2 regions of the Nocardioides marmoribigeumensis genome follow, and region 1 is predicted to be linked to the other one. Evidence: predicted binding sites of a transcription regulator. Region 1 holds the regulator's gene; the other holds the start of a gene.
The links. The regulator LexA, encoded in region 1, represses DNA repair genes until DNA is damaged. The targets are predictions, from matches to a motif close to TCGAACANNTGTTCGA.
Positions count from the first base shown of each region.

Region 1 (7,962 bases):
AACACCCGCGTCGCCCTGCGTGCCGAGCTGCCGCTGTCCGCGCCCGACCGCGTCACCGTGCCGTGGGGGAGCGAGTGGGACGGCGTGCTGGGCCGCTCCACCCTCTGGCTCGGCGTCCTGCTCCTGCTCGCCGCCGCCGGCCTCGCGCTCGGCCGCTGGTGGGCCGGTCGCGCCGCCGAGGAGGACCCGGGCCGGCCGGTCATGTACGCCCCGCCCGAGGGGCTCGGCCCGGTCCAGGCCTACTTCGTCGCCCACGAGCGGGTCCCCGGCGACGCCCTCGTCGCGACCCTGCTGCACCAGGCCGAGCGCGGCCTCACCACGCTCGAGCCCGCTGGCACCAAGCACTGGCGCATCGAGGGCCGGGGCACCCCCCAGCAGTGGATGGAGGCCGACCCGGTGAGCCGCCTGGTGGCCGACCGGCTCGGCATCACCAGCCAGGGCACGATCTTCGAGGCCGACGGGTCGGTCGCCGCCGGCCAGACCCTCCAGGCGCTGCAGAAGGAGCTCGGCGGCGTCACCAAGCAGTGGGCGGTCAACGACGGGCTCCTCGTGTCGGCCGGGTCCGAGCGGCTCCACCAGGTGCTCGTCGTCGTCGCGGCCCTCGTCGGGATCGTGCTGGCCGTCACCCACCCGTTCGGCCTCACGATGGTGGCGCTCCCCTTCCTCGCCGTGGTGATCGGCGGGGCCGGGCTCCTCACGACCGGCGTCGGCACCCGTCGTACTCCCCAGGGACGGGAGGTGTGGGCGCGCTCCGCCGGGTTCCGCCGCCTGCTGTCGACACCCTCGTCCGAGGTGCGGTTCGACTTCAGCGCCCAGAGGGAGCTCTACACCGCCTACATCCCCTATGCGGTGGCCTACGGCTGCGCGGACGCCTGGGCGGAGAAGTACCGCCGGGCGATGGGCGAGCCGCCGCCCGACCCCACCTGGCTGCCGGTCGCCTCCGGCGGTGGCGGCTGGCTGGGCGGAGACGGTGGCGGGCTGGGCTCGTTCGAGTCCTCTCTCTCGTCCTCGATCAGCGCCTACCAGGCCACGCAGTCCTCGTCCTCGGGCGGAGGAGGGGGCGGCGGCTTCAGCGGCGGCGGTGGTGGCGGCGGGGGCTCCTGGTGAGGGGCACACCGGACTGAGAGAGTGGGCCCACACACGTGGGGCGGCGCCCGGCCGCCCGGAGGAGGGGACCGATGGTCGTCGCTGTGGTCGTCGTCGTGGTGCTGGTGCTGCTCGGCATCTTCTTCGTCGTCGGGTTCAACCGCCTGCGCCGTCAGGACGTCTCGGTCGACGAGGCCGAGGGCGGGATCGACGTCCAGCTCACCCGGCGCGCCGACCTGATCCCCAACCTGGTCAACACGGTCAAGGGCTACGCCGCGCACGAGAAGTCGGTCCTCGAGGAGGTCACCGCGGCCCGCACCGCCGTCCAGCAGGCGACCACGTCGGGCAGCGTGCCGGACAAGGCCGCTGCGGAGGCGCGCCTGGACAAGGCCATCGTCGACGTGATGGCGGTCGCCGAGGCCTACCCCGACCTCAAGGCGTCGGCCAACTTCCTCCAGCTCCAGCAGCAGCTGGCCGACACCGAGAGCCAGCTGGCGTTCGCGCGGCAGTTCTACAACGACGCCGCGGCCCAGCTCAACGCCTCGGTCGCGACCATCCCGTGGATGTTCTTCAGCGGCGTCGCCGGCGTGGGCAGGCGTGAGTTCTACGACGCCCCCGCGGGCCAGGAGACCCCGCCGACCGTCCAGTTCTGACCTGGCGTCCGACCGGCGCGCCGACGGTTCACCCGGCCCTGGGGACGGCGTACGACGGTTGTCCCCACGGCTGGTTAGCCTGTGCCGGTGCCAGTCGACCCCGCCCTCGAGCCGGACCTCGCGCCCCTGCCGGACGCGCCACTGGAGGACCCGGTCGCCGACCCCGGCACCGCGACCGAGGCCCCGACCGTGCGCGCGGTCCTCGAGGCGGCGGTCGCCGGTCTCGGCGGCCAGGAGCGTCCGGGCCAGGTCGCGATGGCCGAGGCCGTGGCCGCCGCGATCCGTGACCACACCCACCTCCTGGTCCAGGCAGGGACGGGCACCGGCAAGTCGTTGGGCTACCTCGTCCCCGCCCTGCTCCACCCCGAGCGGGTCGTGGTGGCGACCGCGACGCTCGCGCTCCAGCACCAGCTCGTCGAGCGCGACCTCCCGGCCCTCGCCGACGCGGTCGCGGAGGTCCTCGGCGGGCGCCCGTCCTTCACCGTGCTCAAGGGCCGGTCCAACTACGCCTGCCTGCACCGCGTGCGCGAGGGCGTGCCCGACGACCAGGGCACGCTGGCGCTGACCCTCCCGGCGGGTTCCCTCGGCTCGGAGGTCGTGGCGCTGCGCGAGTGGGTCGAGGAACAGGCGAGCAGCGGCGGCACCGGTGACCGCGACCACGCCCCGCGTCACGCCGAGCGAGTCTGGCGGCAGGTGTCGGTCTCGGCGCGGGAGTGCCTGGGCGCCTCCTCGTGCTCGTTCGGGGACGAGTGCTTCGCCGAGCGTGCCCGCGACAAGGCGGCCCGCTCCCGCCTCATCGTCACCAACCACTCGATGCTCGCCATCGACGCCATCGACGGCGTGCCGATGATCCCCGACTACTCCGTGGTCGTGGTCGACGAGGCCCACGAGCTCGCCTCTCGCGTGACCCAGGCCTCGACCGACGAGCTGACGCCGACCCAGGTCGAGCGGGCGGCCAAGCGGGCCTCGCGCCACGTCGAGGACGCGGCCGTCGACCAGCTCTACGAGGCCGCCGACGCCCTCACCGACGCCCTGGCCACCTGCCGGGCCGCGCGCCTCGACCCCGTGCCCGACGACATCGCCACGGCACTGGCGCTGACCCGCGACGCCGCCCGCGAGGCGGTCTCCGCGTTCCCCAAGGAGTCACCGGACTCCGGTGACGCCGCGGCGGCCAAGCAGGCCCGCGCCTGGTGCCAGGAGGTCTTCGACGCAGCCGAGCGCATGGCCGCCGGCTCCTCGCGCGATGTGCTGTGGAAGACCGAGCGTGAGCGCCAGCGGGGCGGCGACATGCTCAGCGTGGCCCCGCTCGACGTCTGGGGGCCGCTGCGTGACGGGCTGCTGGCCGACAACACGGTCGTGTTCACCAGCGCCACGCTCAAGCTCGGGGGCGACTTCGACGCGGTGGCCTCCGGTCTCGGGCTCCGGGCCGACGAGCGCCGCCCCCTGCCCCCGGCCGACGAGGCCGGCTCCGGCGCCGACAGCGACGCCCGGGACGGCGGGGAAGACGGGGCCGAGGACGAGACCGAGGACGGGCGTCAGCCCTGGCGCGGGCTCGACGTCGGGTCACCGTTCGACTACCCCCGCCAGGGGATCCTCTACGTCGCGCGGCACCTCCCGCGGCCGGGCCGGGACGGGCTCGGCGAGGCCCAGGTGGCCGAGATCGCCGACCTGGTGGACGCCGCGGAGGGACGCACGCTCGGACTGTTCTCGAGCCGTCGCGCCGCCGAGACCGCAGCGGAGGCGATCCGCGAGCGGCTTCCGCACCTCACGGTCCTGGCGCAGGGCGACGCCCAGCTGCCCGACCTCACCGCCCAGTTCGTCGGCGACCCCCACACGTGCCTGTTCGGCACGCTGGGCCTCTGGCAGGGCCTCGACGTGCCCGGCGACACCTGCCAGCTGGTGATCATCGACCGGATCCCGTTCCCCCGGCCCGACGACCCGCTCATGTCCGCGCGTCAGCAGGCCGCGGACCGCGCGGGACGCAACGGCTTCCTCAGCGTGGCGGCCACCCACGCCGCCCTGCTGCTGGCGCAGGGGTCGGGCCGCCTCATCCGCACCACCACCGACCGCGGCGTGGTGGCGGTGCTCGACCCCCGGCTGCAGGGGATGGGATACAGCGGGTTCCTGCGCAGCTCACTCCCGCCGATGTGGTCGACGACCGACAAGGCGACGGTGCTGGCGGCGCTGCGGCGGCTCAGCGCTCCCTGACGGTCGCCTGGAAGTAGGTCTTGAGGCCGTTGTCCAGCGGGGTGCCCTGGCAGGACAGCAACGTGGCGCGGTTGCAGGCGTAGCGCTGGCCGGCGTTGGTCAGGGTCAGCTCCACCCGCCTGACGTGGCCGTAGCGGAACTGGGCGGTCGCCACGCCGTTGCCGTACTTGTCGAGCGGGACCCAGCGGCGCGTGCGCTTGCCGGCGCCCGTGCCGTCGTCGACGACGACCGAGATCTGGGCGCGAGCGCCGCGCGCGTAGCTGGGGGCGTTGACCGGGATGCGCACCACCCACCCGGCGGCGGTCAGGTCGGAGCCGGGGAGGAGCACGACCGTGTAGTTGGTCATGTGCGCCATCGTGGCGACCTTCTCACCGGTGCTCGTGACCGATCCGGACAGCCTGTAGCGGCTCACCGCGGGCGCCGTCGGGTAGTGCTGCTGCTCTCCCTCGGTGTAGGCGTCGCGGGGGTGACGGTTGGCCTCGCCGAAGCGGGCGAAGACGTTGGCCAGGCTGTTGCCGCGCGCGGCGACCGCCCGGCCGAGCGCGCGCATCGAGTAGGTGCGGGGGTAGGCCCAGGTGTAGGCCTGCGCCCGACGCCAGACGTCGCGCACCACCAGCGGCAGGCCGGTGCCACCGTCGTCGTCGAAGGTCTCGCTGAGGTAGCGCCAGAAGATCCACGACACGTAGGGCCCGCCCAGGCCGTTGGCCGCCTGGTCCAGCGAACGGGTCGGGGTGGTGAGCTGGCTGCCCTGGAGGTAGCGGACGTTGTCGTTGACGTCGGTGTAGATCTCGTCCTCCATCCACATCGCCGTGCCCTCCATGAACCAGTCGTCCTCGTCGACGTCGTAGGCGAACTGGACGGCGTGGAAGAACTCGTGGGCAGCGGTCACCTCGAGATTGGCCGTGACGGTCTGGCTGGCCCCGAACTGGTCGGGGGAGAAGTCGTTGTCCAGGACGCAGTAGCCCGAGGCCGAGCGGCCGGAGGCCATGCCCTCGGGAGCGCAGTAGCCGAACAGGCCGTCGTCGCCGATGTCGGCGAGGTAGACGTCGAGCCGGTTGTCGCCACCGCGACCGCGGTCGGGGCGTGGTGCGCGATAGCCGCCCTGGGTGACGATGCGGTCCCAGACGTGCTCCATCACCTGCTTGGTGAGGGCGACCTGGCCACGTGAGGCCTTGTCGGACGTGCTGGTCACCCGCCACACGCACACGTGCGTGGAGCAGGAGCGCCGGGGCTTGACGCGGTAGCCGTCGCCGTTGGGGTCGTTGACGCCCTGGGACGGCCGAGCCAGGACCGAGCGGGCCGCCGCCCGGTCGCCGGGGTCGAGGTAGCGCAGCCCGACCTTGAGGGCACGCAGGGTGAGGGTGAAGTCGGATCGGTCGCCGACGGGACGGGCCGGCGCCGGGCGACCCGCAGCGAGCCGGTGCTGGGCCCGGTCGAGGGCCGCCTCGGCGGCGCGTCGCCCGGCGTTCCAGGTGGAGACGCGGGCACTGGCCGCGGCGCCCGCCTCACGCAGGGTGGCGCCGACGCCGACGCCGACCTGGGCGGTCGTCGCTGCGTCCGCGGGGCCGGCGGCCAGGCTCGCCAGGCCCAGCGGGGTGGCGAGGGCCAGGGCGGTGACGGTCGCGGCGAACCGGGAACGCAGAGGGGGCACGAGACGTCCTGGGTGCGGGGATCGGGGTGCCGGCCGCGCGGGCCGGGGCGGTCCGGAGCGGACCGCCGCCAAGCCTATGTCAGAACCCGTGTCCGGAGCGGGACCTTCAGACCCGACGCAGGACGGTGGTGACCTTGCCCAGGATCGTCGCGTGCGTGCCGTCGATGGGCTCGTAGGCCTCGTTGTGGGGGAGCAGCCAGACGTGGCCGTCCTTGCGCTGGAAGGTCTTGACGGTGGCCTCGCCGTCGAGCAGGGCCGCCACGATGTCGCCGTTGTCGGCGGTGGCCTGCTGGCGCACCACGACGTAGTCGCCGCTGCAGATGGCAGCGTCGAGCATCGAGTCGCCCACCACCTCGAGGAGGAACAGCGTGCCCTCGCCGACCAGCTCGCGGGGGAGCGGGAAGACCGACTCGACCCGCTCCTCGGCGAGGATCGGACCGCCGGCGGCGATGCGCCCGACGACCGGGACGTAGGCAGGGGTCGGCTGGGCGTCGTCGATGCCGGTCTCGTCGATCCCGCCCTCGGGCACCTCGGGCTCGGCCGGGCCGGCGACGGTCAGCGCGCGGGGCCGGTTGGGGTCACGACGGATGAAGCCCTTGTCCTCCAGCGTGCGGAGCTGGTGGGCGACCGAGGAGGAGCTGGTCAACCCGACCTTCTCGCCGATCTCGCGCATGCTCGGCGGATAGCCCCGGGTCTGGAGCGACTCCCGGATCACGGTCAGGACCCGCTGCTGTCGGGGGGTGAGCCCCGAGGCGTCGGGAGGCCCGTCGGGCAGCTCGCTCACGTTGGAGCGTCCTCGTGAGGGGGTCGTCGCGCTGCGCTCCTTGCGCTCCATGAGCTCCGCCTTCCAAGCCGGTGTGGTGTCGGGATGACGGGGCCCACGCTATGCCCAGCGACCGACCGAGTTCAAACACGTGTTCGAACGCGGCGTGTCGACCGCGCGCGGCGGCGTGGTGGGCCGCCCTCCCCGCCCGGTGTCGAACATCTGTTCGGCCCAGCCCTTGCGCGATGCTGCTCGCCCCCCTATCTTCGATCACATGTTCGATCGAACATGCGTTCGACGGACAGCTTCACGGAAATGTCGGTGGGCGCGGTTGGACTGCTCCTGACGCCGAGAAGCCAGGCGACAGGGGTCGCAGAGCAAGGAGGACACGATGAGCACGATGGTGATCGCAGGAGGCCGCCGCACGGTGGCGAGCCGTCCGGTCCCGCAGGTCCGGGTGGGCCAGGTCCGCCAGGTCCGCCAGGTCCGGCCCGTGGAGACCGACCGGGCCCCGGTCCGGCTGACCCGGCGCGGGCGTCTGGTGCTCACGCTGGTCCTGACCGTGATGGTGGTCCTCGGCCTGCTCGCGGCGGGTGGCGCGTCCTTCGCGACGCGCGAGGCGGGCGACCCGCAGCCCATCCGCACGGTCGAGGTGGAGCGGGGGCAGACGCTGTGGGGGATCGCCGCGACGATCGCCGAGCCCGGCGAGGTCCGCGACATGGTCTACACGATCGAGCGGCTCAACTCGCTCCCGGACGCGACCCTCACCGAGGGTCAGGTCCTGGCGGTCCCGCGGGGCTGACGAGCCCGGGACCCCCGATCCGCCACCGGCTCCCTCGACCCGGGTCGGTGGCACGGGCAGGCCGTGGAGCGGGGCCCTCGCACGTGCCCCGCTCCACGGCGGCCCCTCACGAGGGCCCACCGGGGCCGTGCCCCCTCAGGGCGGCTGCCACGCCGGCGGCGATGAGGCCCTGTCCGGCGGTGTAGGTCGCCATGACCACGGCGTCCGACCGCGGGGTCGGTGAGCTCAGCACGAATCGGCGCAGCGCGATGGTCGCGTCAGAGGCGAGGAAGGTCGCCGTGCCGACGACCACGGTGCGGCGCGCGCTCGGTGCGACGTCGTCGCCCAGGCGGGAGGAGGTGGCGACCATCGACGACAGGATCCCGGCGTACGCCACGACCGGCGCGCGGAGTGCGGGTGCGCGGCGTCCCGCGGCCCAGGCCAACGCCGGCCCCAGGGTCGCGAACGTGGCGGCCGCGGCCTTCGTGCCGGTCAGGTGGCTGCGGTCGTGCCGGGGGCGCGCCCTGCTGGCGAAGGCGGTGACGTAGGCGATGTGGGCACCGAAGAACGACCCCAGGCCGGCGAGGAAGGCCCGCTCGCCCTGGCCGAGGAGGGCGACGTCCCCGGCCCCGGACAGGGCCTGGGCGACGAGGGTCCCGCGGCGCAGCACGGAGGCCTCCTGGGGGGTCGCCAGCGAGAAGGCGCTCGCCAGCGCCGGCATGAGCAGCGGCTTGGTGAGCCTGCGCCACCGGCGCACCGACGGGTCGGCGTGGCCGGCCAGCCGGGTGTCAACCAGGGCCAGCGCGGTGTACGCCCGCGC
Region 1 is NZ_JAVDYG010000001.1:43,139-51,100, reverse strand. It holds gene J2S63_RS00185 (DUF2207 domain-containing protein) at 1-1,107, shown strand, start outside; gene J2S63_RS00180 (LemA family protein) at 1,179-1,739, shown strand; gene J2S63_RS00175 (ATP-dependent DNA helicase) at 1,827-3,947, shown strand; gene J2S63_RS00170 (MXAN_6640 family putative metalloprotease) at 3,934-5,598, opposite strand; gene lexA (transcriptional repressor LexA) at 5,705-6,433, opposite strand; gene J2S63_RS00160 (LysM peptidoglycan-binding domain-containing protein) at 6,753-7,163, shown strand; gene J2S63_RS00155 (lysoplasmalogenase) at 7,270-7,962, opposite strand, start outside.

Region 2 (7,962 bases), 850 kb from region 1:
ATCACGCCCCAGGTGAAGCGCTTCGCCGAGGAGCTGGTCGAGGCCGGCTACACCGTGGTGATGCCGCACCTGTTCGGCACGCCTGGCCGGTCGATCTCGCTGGGGTCGGTGGCCTCGGCGATGCGGCAGGTCTGCGTGAGCCGGGAGTTCACCAAGCTCGCGCTGCGCGAGACCACCCCGGTCGCCGGGTGGTTGCGGTCGCTGGCGCGCGAGCTGCACGCCGAGCTCGGCGGGCCGGGCGTCGGGGCGATCGGCATGTGCTTCACCGGCGGGTTCGCCCTGGCGATGATGGTCGACGACGCGATCGCCGCGCCCGTCGTGGCCCAGCCCTCGGCGCCGTTCATCGGGCTCCCCGGTCGTGCCGCCGACCTCAACCTGTCGCCCGAGGACCTCGCGCGGGTCAAGGAGCGGGCGGCGGCAGGGTGCCAGGTGCTGGGGCTGCGGTTCGAGGGCGACCCGATGGTCGGCAAGCGCTTCGACACCCTGCGCCGCGAGCTGGGGCCGAACTTCCTCGCCGTCGAGCTGCCCGGCCGGGAGCACTCGACCGTGACCACCCACTGCAAGCAGGAGTTCGTCGACGCCGTCATGGGGTTCTTCGGGGAGCGCCTCCAGCGATGAGACAGGCCTGACGTTTCGCGGCACGGGGGTGCTGGCAACCTTGGAGGCATGAGTGACGACAGCCTCCTCGCGAAGCCCGACGCCGAGCCGTTCGCGAACCAGCCGGACCCGCAGGACCAGCGCACGCGCGACGTGGGGTCGCTCGTCGGGGACTGGCTCTCCTGGTCCGAGGCCGCCGAGGCGATGGGGCTCTCGGTCAGCAAGGTCCGCCAGCTGATCAAGGAGGGCCAGCTCGCCGCGCTCGTGCCCGAGCCGGGCGCCGGCCAGAAGATCCCCGCGGCGTTCCTCGACGGTCGCGAGATCGTCAAGGGCGTGCCCGGGCTGCTGACCGTGCTGCACGACGCGGGGTTCACCGACCACGAGATCATCGAGTGGGTCTTCACCGCCGACCCCACGCTGCCCGGGCGCCCGATCGACGCGCTGCGGGAGAACCGCGGGTCGGAGGTCAAGCGGCGGGCCCAGTCCATGGGCTTCTGACCCCTCGCACGGCCTTTCACGCGCCTCGCCCCGGGTCTATGGTCGGGGCACAGGCCCGTGGGGTCCGCCCCCGGGCGCCGAGTGAGGCGAACGAGGAGACGAGCATGAGCGGACTGGCCGCCCTCCTGGCAGGTCACACACCCCCCGACGTCTACCAGTGGCACAACGCGGCCCACGTCGAGGACGTGCAGCACGCCGTCGAGCACGCCGGCTGGACCTTCCGCCACCTCGACGGCTGGACCCTCGAGGACCGCGACGCCTTCACCAAGGCGCTGTGCGCGGCCGTCGAGTCCCCGGACGCCGACTCCCTCGACCAGATCTCGCTGGAGAGCGGGGGAGGCAACGGCACCGTCCTGCTGTGGGACGGCTGGAGCCCCCTGGCCCGGCACGACGAGCCGTGCTTCCAGGAGGCGCTCGGCATCCTGAGCCGGCGCACGCAGGGGGAGGGCGGCGCGTTCGCGGTGGTCCTGCGCGGAGAGGGCCCCCCGCTCGACCTCGAGGAGCTCCCGGTCAAGCACTGACCCGGGGGCTCCACCGTCCGTCGGCGGGGCCGGTCAGACCGCGCGCTGGGTCGCGGCCCTGGCCAGGTCGGTCAGGCGCCCGCGGGCCTCGTCGGTGAACGGTCCGTCGGCCAGGGCGCGCAGCGCGTCGGCGGTCAGCCCCTCGATGCGCTTCTCCACCTGGGCGGGCGCCCCGGTGCGCTCGATGAGCCGTTGGAGCCGCGTGACCTCCTCGTCGGCCAGCGGCCGGCCGAGCGCGTCGTCGAGCCGCCGCGCGTCCTCGGGGTCGGCGCCCTCGAGCGCGAGCGCCACGAGCACGGTGCGCTTGCCCTCGGCCAGGTCGTCGCCGGCCGGCTTGCCCGTCTCCTCGGGGTCGCCGAAGACGCCCAGCAGGTCGTCCCGCAGCTGGAACGCCTCACCCAACGGGACGCCGTACGCCGTGAGGGCGGTGTGGACCGCCTCGTCGCCGCCGGCGAGGGCCGCGCCCACGTGCAGCGGTCGCTCGACGGAGTACTTCGCCGACTTGTAGCGCAGGACCCGCATCGCCTGGTCGACGTCGGACTCGCCCCGCGCCTGCACCGAGACGTCGAGGAACTGGCCGGTGACCACCTCGGTGCGGGTCAGGTCGAAGACCCGCAGGGCGTCGAGCACGCGCGCGCCCTCGAGCCCGCAGCCGCGCAGCAGCTCGTCGGCCCAGGACAGGAGCAGGTCGCCGAGCAGGATCGCGGCCGCGGCGCCGTACTGCTCCGGCTGGCCGGGCCACCCCGCCTCACGCGCCTCGGCCTCGAACGCCTTGTGCGCCGCCGGGTGGCCGCGGCGGGTGTCGGAGGCGTCCATGAAGTCGTCGTGGACCAGGGCGGAGGCATGCAGCAGCTCCAGCGACGCGGTCGCGCGGAGCAGCCCGCGGGTCTCGGCGTCGTCGGCCGGCGGGCGCACCGCGCGGAAGCCCCAGTGGCAGAACATCGCCCGGAAGCGCTTGCCGCCGTGGACCGCGGCCGAGGCCGCGTCGGTCAGCCGGCGGGCGTCCGGGCCGAGGTCCACCAGGGCCTCGGCCTGGGCGGAGACGAAGGTGTCGAGCACGTCCTGCACGTCGGCGCGGAAGCGGGCGTCGTCCCAGGGTTCGGCGGTCACCGCGCGAGCGTATCCCTGCCCCGTAACGTCTACCGACATGGAGACCGACCCTCGCGACCCGGCCGCCCCGGCCCGTGCGGCCGTCAAGCCGGGCCCCCGGGTGCCCGAGCTGCTCGCCCAGGGACTGTCGTTCTCCTTCGAGTTCTTCCCTCCCCGCGACGAGGCTGGGACGGTCGCGCTGTGGGAGACCCTGCGCTCGCTGGAGCGGCTGCAGCCGACGTTCGTGTCGGTGACGTACGGCGCCGGCGGCTCCACGCGTGACCGCACGATCGGCATCACGCGCAAGATCGCCGTCGAGACGACGATGGTGCCGATGGCGCACCTGACCTGCGTCGGCCACACGCGCGAGGAGATGACGCAGGTCGTGCGCGACCTCGCCGGCGCCGGCATCCGCAACGTCCTGGCGCTGCGCGGCGACCCCGAGGCCGGACCCGGCACACCCTGGGTCACCGCGCCCGGCGGCCTGACCTACGCCAGCCAGCTGGTCGCGCTGGTGCGCCGGCTCGGTGACTTCTCCGTCGGCGTCGCCGCGTTCCCGCTGGGCCACCGGGAGGCCGCCACGCTCGACGACGACGTCGCGGTGCTGCTGGCCAAGCAGTCCGCCGGCGCCGAGTTCGCGATCACGGAGATGTTCTTCCAGGCCTCGGACTACGCCTCCCTCGTGGAGCGCGCCCACGCCGCCGGCGTGACGATCCCGATCGTCCCGGGCATCATGCCGATCACCAGCCTGCGCCAGGTGACCCGCATGGCCGAGCTCTCCGGGCGCGAGGTGCCCGCCTCGGTGGTCAGCCGGATCGCCGAGCAGGAGGGCGACGCCGAGGCGGTGCGCCGCGCCGGCATCGCGGTCGCCTCCGAGCTGTGCGAGTCGCTGCTCTCCGACGGGGCGCCGGGGCTGCACTTCTACACGCTCAACAAGTCCAAGGCGACCAGCGAGATCTACGCCAACCTCCGCCTCCCCGTGGGCTAGGCAGGACGTCTCGCGCGAGCCTCAGGCGGGCCCGATCGCGTCGGCGACCACGGCTGCGGTGAGCCCGACGAACGGGACCCAGCCGCCGCCCCCGGTGTGGGCCCCGGCGGCGTAGACCCCGGGCAGCGGGGTCTCGACCGAGAGCCGGTCGGTGACGGTCGCCCGGCCCTGCCACAGGACGCCCGCGGGCGAGCCGGACCACTGCTCGACGAGCTGGCGGGGGGACAGGTCCACCCGTGTCTCGACCAGGTCGCGCAGGTCGATGCGCTTGCGGGCCAGGGCCATGACCAGGTCCTCCGAGAGCTTGCCGCGACCGATCAGGGTCCAGGCCGACTTGCCGGCCGGGGCGCGGCCGTCGGTGCGCACGCTGATGACGTACTCGTCGTGGACGACGATCTCGTGCGGCATGTCGGGCACCTCCTGGGCGAGCCCGACGTGGCAGACCGCCGGGGGGAGGGCGGGCATCGAGCGGTCCACGTGCTCGCGCAGCGCGGGCAGGCGGCGGGGGTCGACGGCGACCACGACCTTGTCGCAGTCGACCGTGCCGCTCGTGGTCTCGACGGCCTGCGGGCCCTGCGGACCCATCGCGAGGTCCTTGGCGGTCGTGCCGGTCATCACCGCGACGCCGCGCTCCCCGAGCCGCTTGGTCAGCAGCTCGGCGAGGCGGCCGAAGCCGCCGGGGAACGTCCAGGTGCCGAAGGTCTGCTCGACGTAGTCGAGGATCCCGAACCACGCCGGCACGTTGCGCGGGTCGTGACCGCCCTGCACGGCGTGGTGCCAGGCCAGGGTCTGCAGCCGCTTGTCCTTGAAGGCGCGGGTGACCGCCTTGTGCATCATCAGCCGGCTGCGGAGCAGGTCCTGGGTCTCCCTCGACGCGCCGGTGGGGGACCAGGGGCGCTCGAGGTAGTCGCGTCGGAGCAGGTCCCAGCGCTCGGCCTGGCTGTGGACGTAGTCGGCCCACTGGCGGCCGGTGCCGGCCCCCAGGCCCTCGTCGATCGCCTGGATCTGCTCGCTGCGGCTGCCCGAGGGCAGGACGACCCGGGTGCCGTCGACGAACCGGTGCTCGCGCATCGGCTGCACCGGCACGAGGTCGAGCTCGCGCTCCAGCGGCCGGCCGGACTTGCGGAACAGGTCGCGCAGCACGGCCGGGAGCGCGGTCGTGGCCGGGCCGGTGTCCCACTCGAAGCCGTCCTGGCGCGTCACCCCGATCGCCCCGCCGAGGCTCGGGAGCGCCTCGACGAGCGTCACCTCGTGCCCGAGCTTGGCCAGCCGGGCGGCGCTGGCGCAGCCGCCGAGCCCACCGCCGACGACGGCGACGCGTGCCACCTCAGCCCACCTCGATCTCGCGCGCGCCGGTGAGCGCGAGCAGCTCGTCGTACGTCGTGCTGAAGACGGCGGCCGGGTGCCCGGCGGCGGCCCAGAGCTCGGGGTAGTCGCGCAGGGCCCGGTCGAGGTAGGTCGGCACCGGTGAGGGGTGGGCCAGGGGGGAGACGCCACCGATCACCTGGCCGGTGTGCTCACGGACGAACTCGGGGGTGGCGCGCTTCAGGGGCGGGAGGCCCTGCTCGGCGGCGACCTTGGCGGTGTCGACGCGGTGGCGACCGCTGGTGAGGACCAGGACGGGGGACCCGGCGGCGTCGAACAGCAGGCTGTTGGCGATGGCGCCGACCTCGCAGCCCAGCGCTTCCGCGGCCAGCGCGGCGGTGTGGACCGAGGAGGGCAGCACGACGACGCGTCCGGTCCCGCCGGCCTCGGCGAGCGCGGCGCGGAACGCGGTGATCGAGGCGTGCTCGCGGGCGCCGGCGCCGTCCTCGGCAGAACTGTCGGTGGTCCCCGGTGGAGTGGGGGACGTGGAGGGGCCGGGGCTCGAGGGGTTCGACGGGTTCACGGTCCTCCACAGCTCTCGACTCGGGGTTGACGCCACGTGAGAGCGGCGACTACCTTGACGATCGTTCGAACACTTGTTCGAACACCTGGCGGGGGTGACCTCGACCCCCACCCCCGCCACGCACCCTCTCACGCTCAGGTGAGCGAGGGGAGCGTGCGCAGCAGTCGGGGTCGGACGGGTCGAGGACAACAGGCAGGGACACGCGGCGAGCCCGCCGGTGTCCGGAGGGCACGCACGATCCGTGGAGGTTGGGGATGCGCAGGTACGACGACCCGGTGGAGGTCCGCCGGGGCATGGTGAGGGGAGCCCAGGGACCCGTGGAGGGCCCTGAGCAGTTCCTGTGGCGGGGCCGGCTGTGGAAGGTCGCCGACGTGCTCTCCCGCTGGGTGGAGACCGGGCCGTGGTGGCAGTCCGCGGAGGCCGACGCCGCCCGCGGCACGGACGAGGGCCGCCGGGCCGGCGAGGCCACCACGGTCATCCCGGCCCCTGACCCGGCCACCGACCCGCTCGCCGAGCGCGAGGTCTGGCGGGTCGAGGCGGCCGCCGGACGCAACGCCACCCGCGAGGGCCGCGGTGTCTTCGACCTGGTCTTCGACTGGGCCGACGGCACCTGGCTGCTCGCCCGGTGCGTGGACTGAGGCCCGCCCGATGACGACGACGACGAGGTCGACGACTGCGCCGACCGGTCCCACCGTGCTCCCGCCGGGCCCGACCGACCCGTTCGCGGTGCCGGCGGCCAGCTTCGCCTACCTCGAGCGCTCCGCCCGGGCGCTGAGCGAGGCGATCACCGTGGGTGACGTGGGACTGCGCTACGCCCACGCCCACATGGCAGCCCTGCGGGCGACCGCGGCGATGCTGGCGGCCCGTGCCCGTCCCGACGTGCAGCCCCGGCGGCGCCGCCCGCAGCGCAACGCCTGGGTCCTGCTGGCCGAGGTGGCCCCCGAGCTCGCCGAGTGGGCGGCGTTCTTCTCCCAGGGCGCGGCCAAGCGGGCCGCGGCGGCCTCGGGGGCCCGTGGCGCGGTGACCGAGCGCGAGGCCGACGACCTGGTGCGGGAGGCCGACCGGTTCCTCGCGATCGTGGAGGAGTCGCTGGGCCTGGCCCCCCACCGGCCCTGCGTCGACCGGCTCGCCCGGCTCGGCTAGCGCGGTGGGCGACCCGTTCGTCCACCTCCACGTCGCGTCCGGCTACTCCCTCCAGCACGGGGCCTCGCTGCCCGACGTGCTGGTCGGTCGCGCCGCGGAGCACGAGATGGACACGCTCGCACTGACCGACCGTGACGGCGTCTACGGCGCAGTCCGCTTCGTCAAGGCCTGCCAGCGGGCGGGCCTCCGGCCGGTCCTGGGCGTCGACCTGGCCCTCGCCCCCTCGGGACTCCTCCGGCCGGCGAACGGCCCGGGCAGGGGGTCGGGTCGGGACGGTCGCCACGACGGGGACCGGCCGGCCCCGCGTCCCCGCACCCCGGCCCGGGGTGGCGCGACCCGAGACCGCCGGCTCCCGCGAGTCACCTTCCTGGCGGGCAGCAAGCAGGGGTGGGCGGCGATCTGCCGGCTGGTCTCGGCCACCCACCTCCTCGGTGACCGCGGCGACCCGGTGTGCAGCCTCGACCTGGTGGCCGAGCACGCCGCCGGCCGCGACGTGGTGGCGCTGCTCGGTCCCGCGTCCGAGGTCGGGCTCGCCGCCACCGCTCGCCGCGGCGACCACGCCCGAGCGGTGCTGCGACGCTGGCGCGACCTGTTCGACCCCGCCGACCTGGCCGTCGAGGTGGTCAACCACCGCGTCGGCGGGTCCGGTGCCGGTGCCGCGCTCCATGCCGCCTGGATGGCGCGGGCCGCGCGCGCCGAGGGGCTGCCCGCGGTGGTGAGCAACCTGGTCCGTCACGCCGACCGCCGCGACGCGGTCGTGACCGACGTGCTCGACGCCGCCCGTCGGCTGGTGCCGCTCGACCTGCGCCACCTCGACCGGCGCAACGCCGAGGGCTACCTCAAGTCCGGCAAGGAGATGGCGGTCGCCGTCGAGGAGGTCGGCCGGTTCGGTGGCCTGGACGGCCGGGAGTGCCGCGCGCTGACCGCCCGCACACGGGTGCTCGCCGACCGGTGCGCGCTCGACCCCCGGCGCGACCTCGGCCTCGGGGAGGTCCACTTCCCCGAGCTCGCCCCCGAGGTGACCCGGGGCGGGCTGGTCTCGGCCGACCACGTCCTGCGCGCCAGGTGCGAGGGCGCGGTGGGCCGCCGCTACGGCGACGCGCCCCGCCAACGCATCTGGAAGCGCCTCGACGACGAGCTGCAGCTGATCGCCTCGCTCGGCTACGCCTCCTACTTCCTCACCGTCGCCGACGTCTGCGACCTGGTCCGCGAGCGCGGCATCCGGTCCGCCGCCCGCG
Region 2 is NZ_JAVDYG010000001.1:890,067-898,028, reverse strand. It holds gene J2S63_RS04330 (dienelactone hydrolase family protein) at 1-618, shown strand, start outside; gene J2S63_RS04325 (Rv2175c family DNA-binding protein) at 667-1,095, shown strand; gene J2S63_RS04320 (hypothetical protein) at 1,200-1,616, shown strand; gene J2S63_RS04315 (polyprenyl synthetase family protein) at 1,650-2,726, opposite strand; gene metF (methylenetetrahydrofolate reductase [NAD(P)H]) at 2,764-3,693, shown strand; gene J2S63_RS04305 (phytoene desaturase family protein) at 3,715-5,019, opposite strand; gene J2S63_RS04300 (YbaK/EbsC family protein) at 5,021-5,581, opposite strand; gene J2S63_RS04295 (DUF6504 family protein) at 5,836-6,219, shown strand; gene J2S63_RS04290 (SAV_6107 family HEPN domain-containing protein) at 6,230-6,724, shown strand; gene J2S63_RS04285 (DNA polymerase III subunit alpha) at 6,729-7,962, shown strand, end outside.
Region 2: the regulator LexA is predicted to act here: its motif matches at 5,647-5,662, upstream of J2S63_RS04295 (DUF6504 family protein).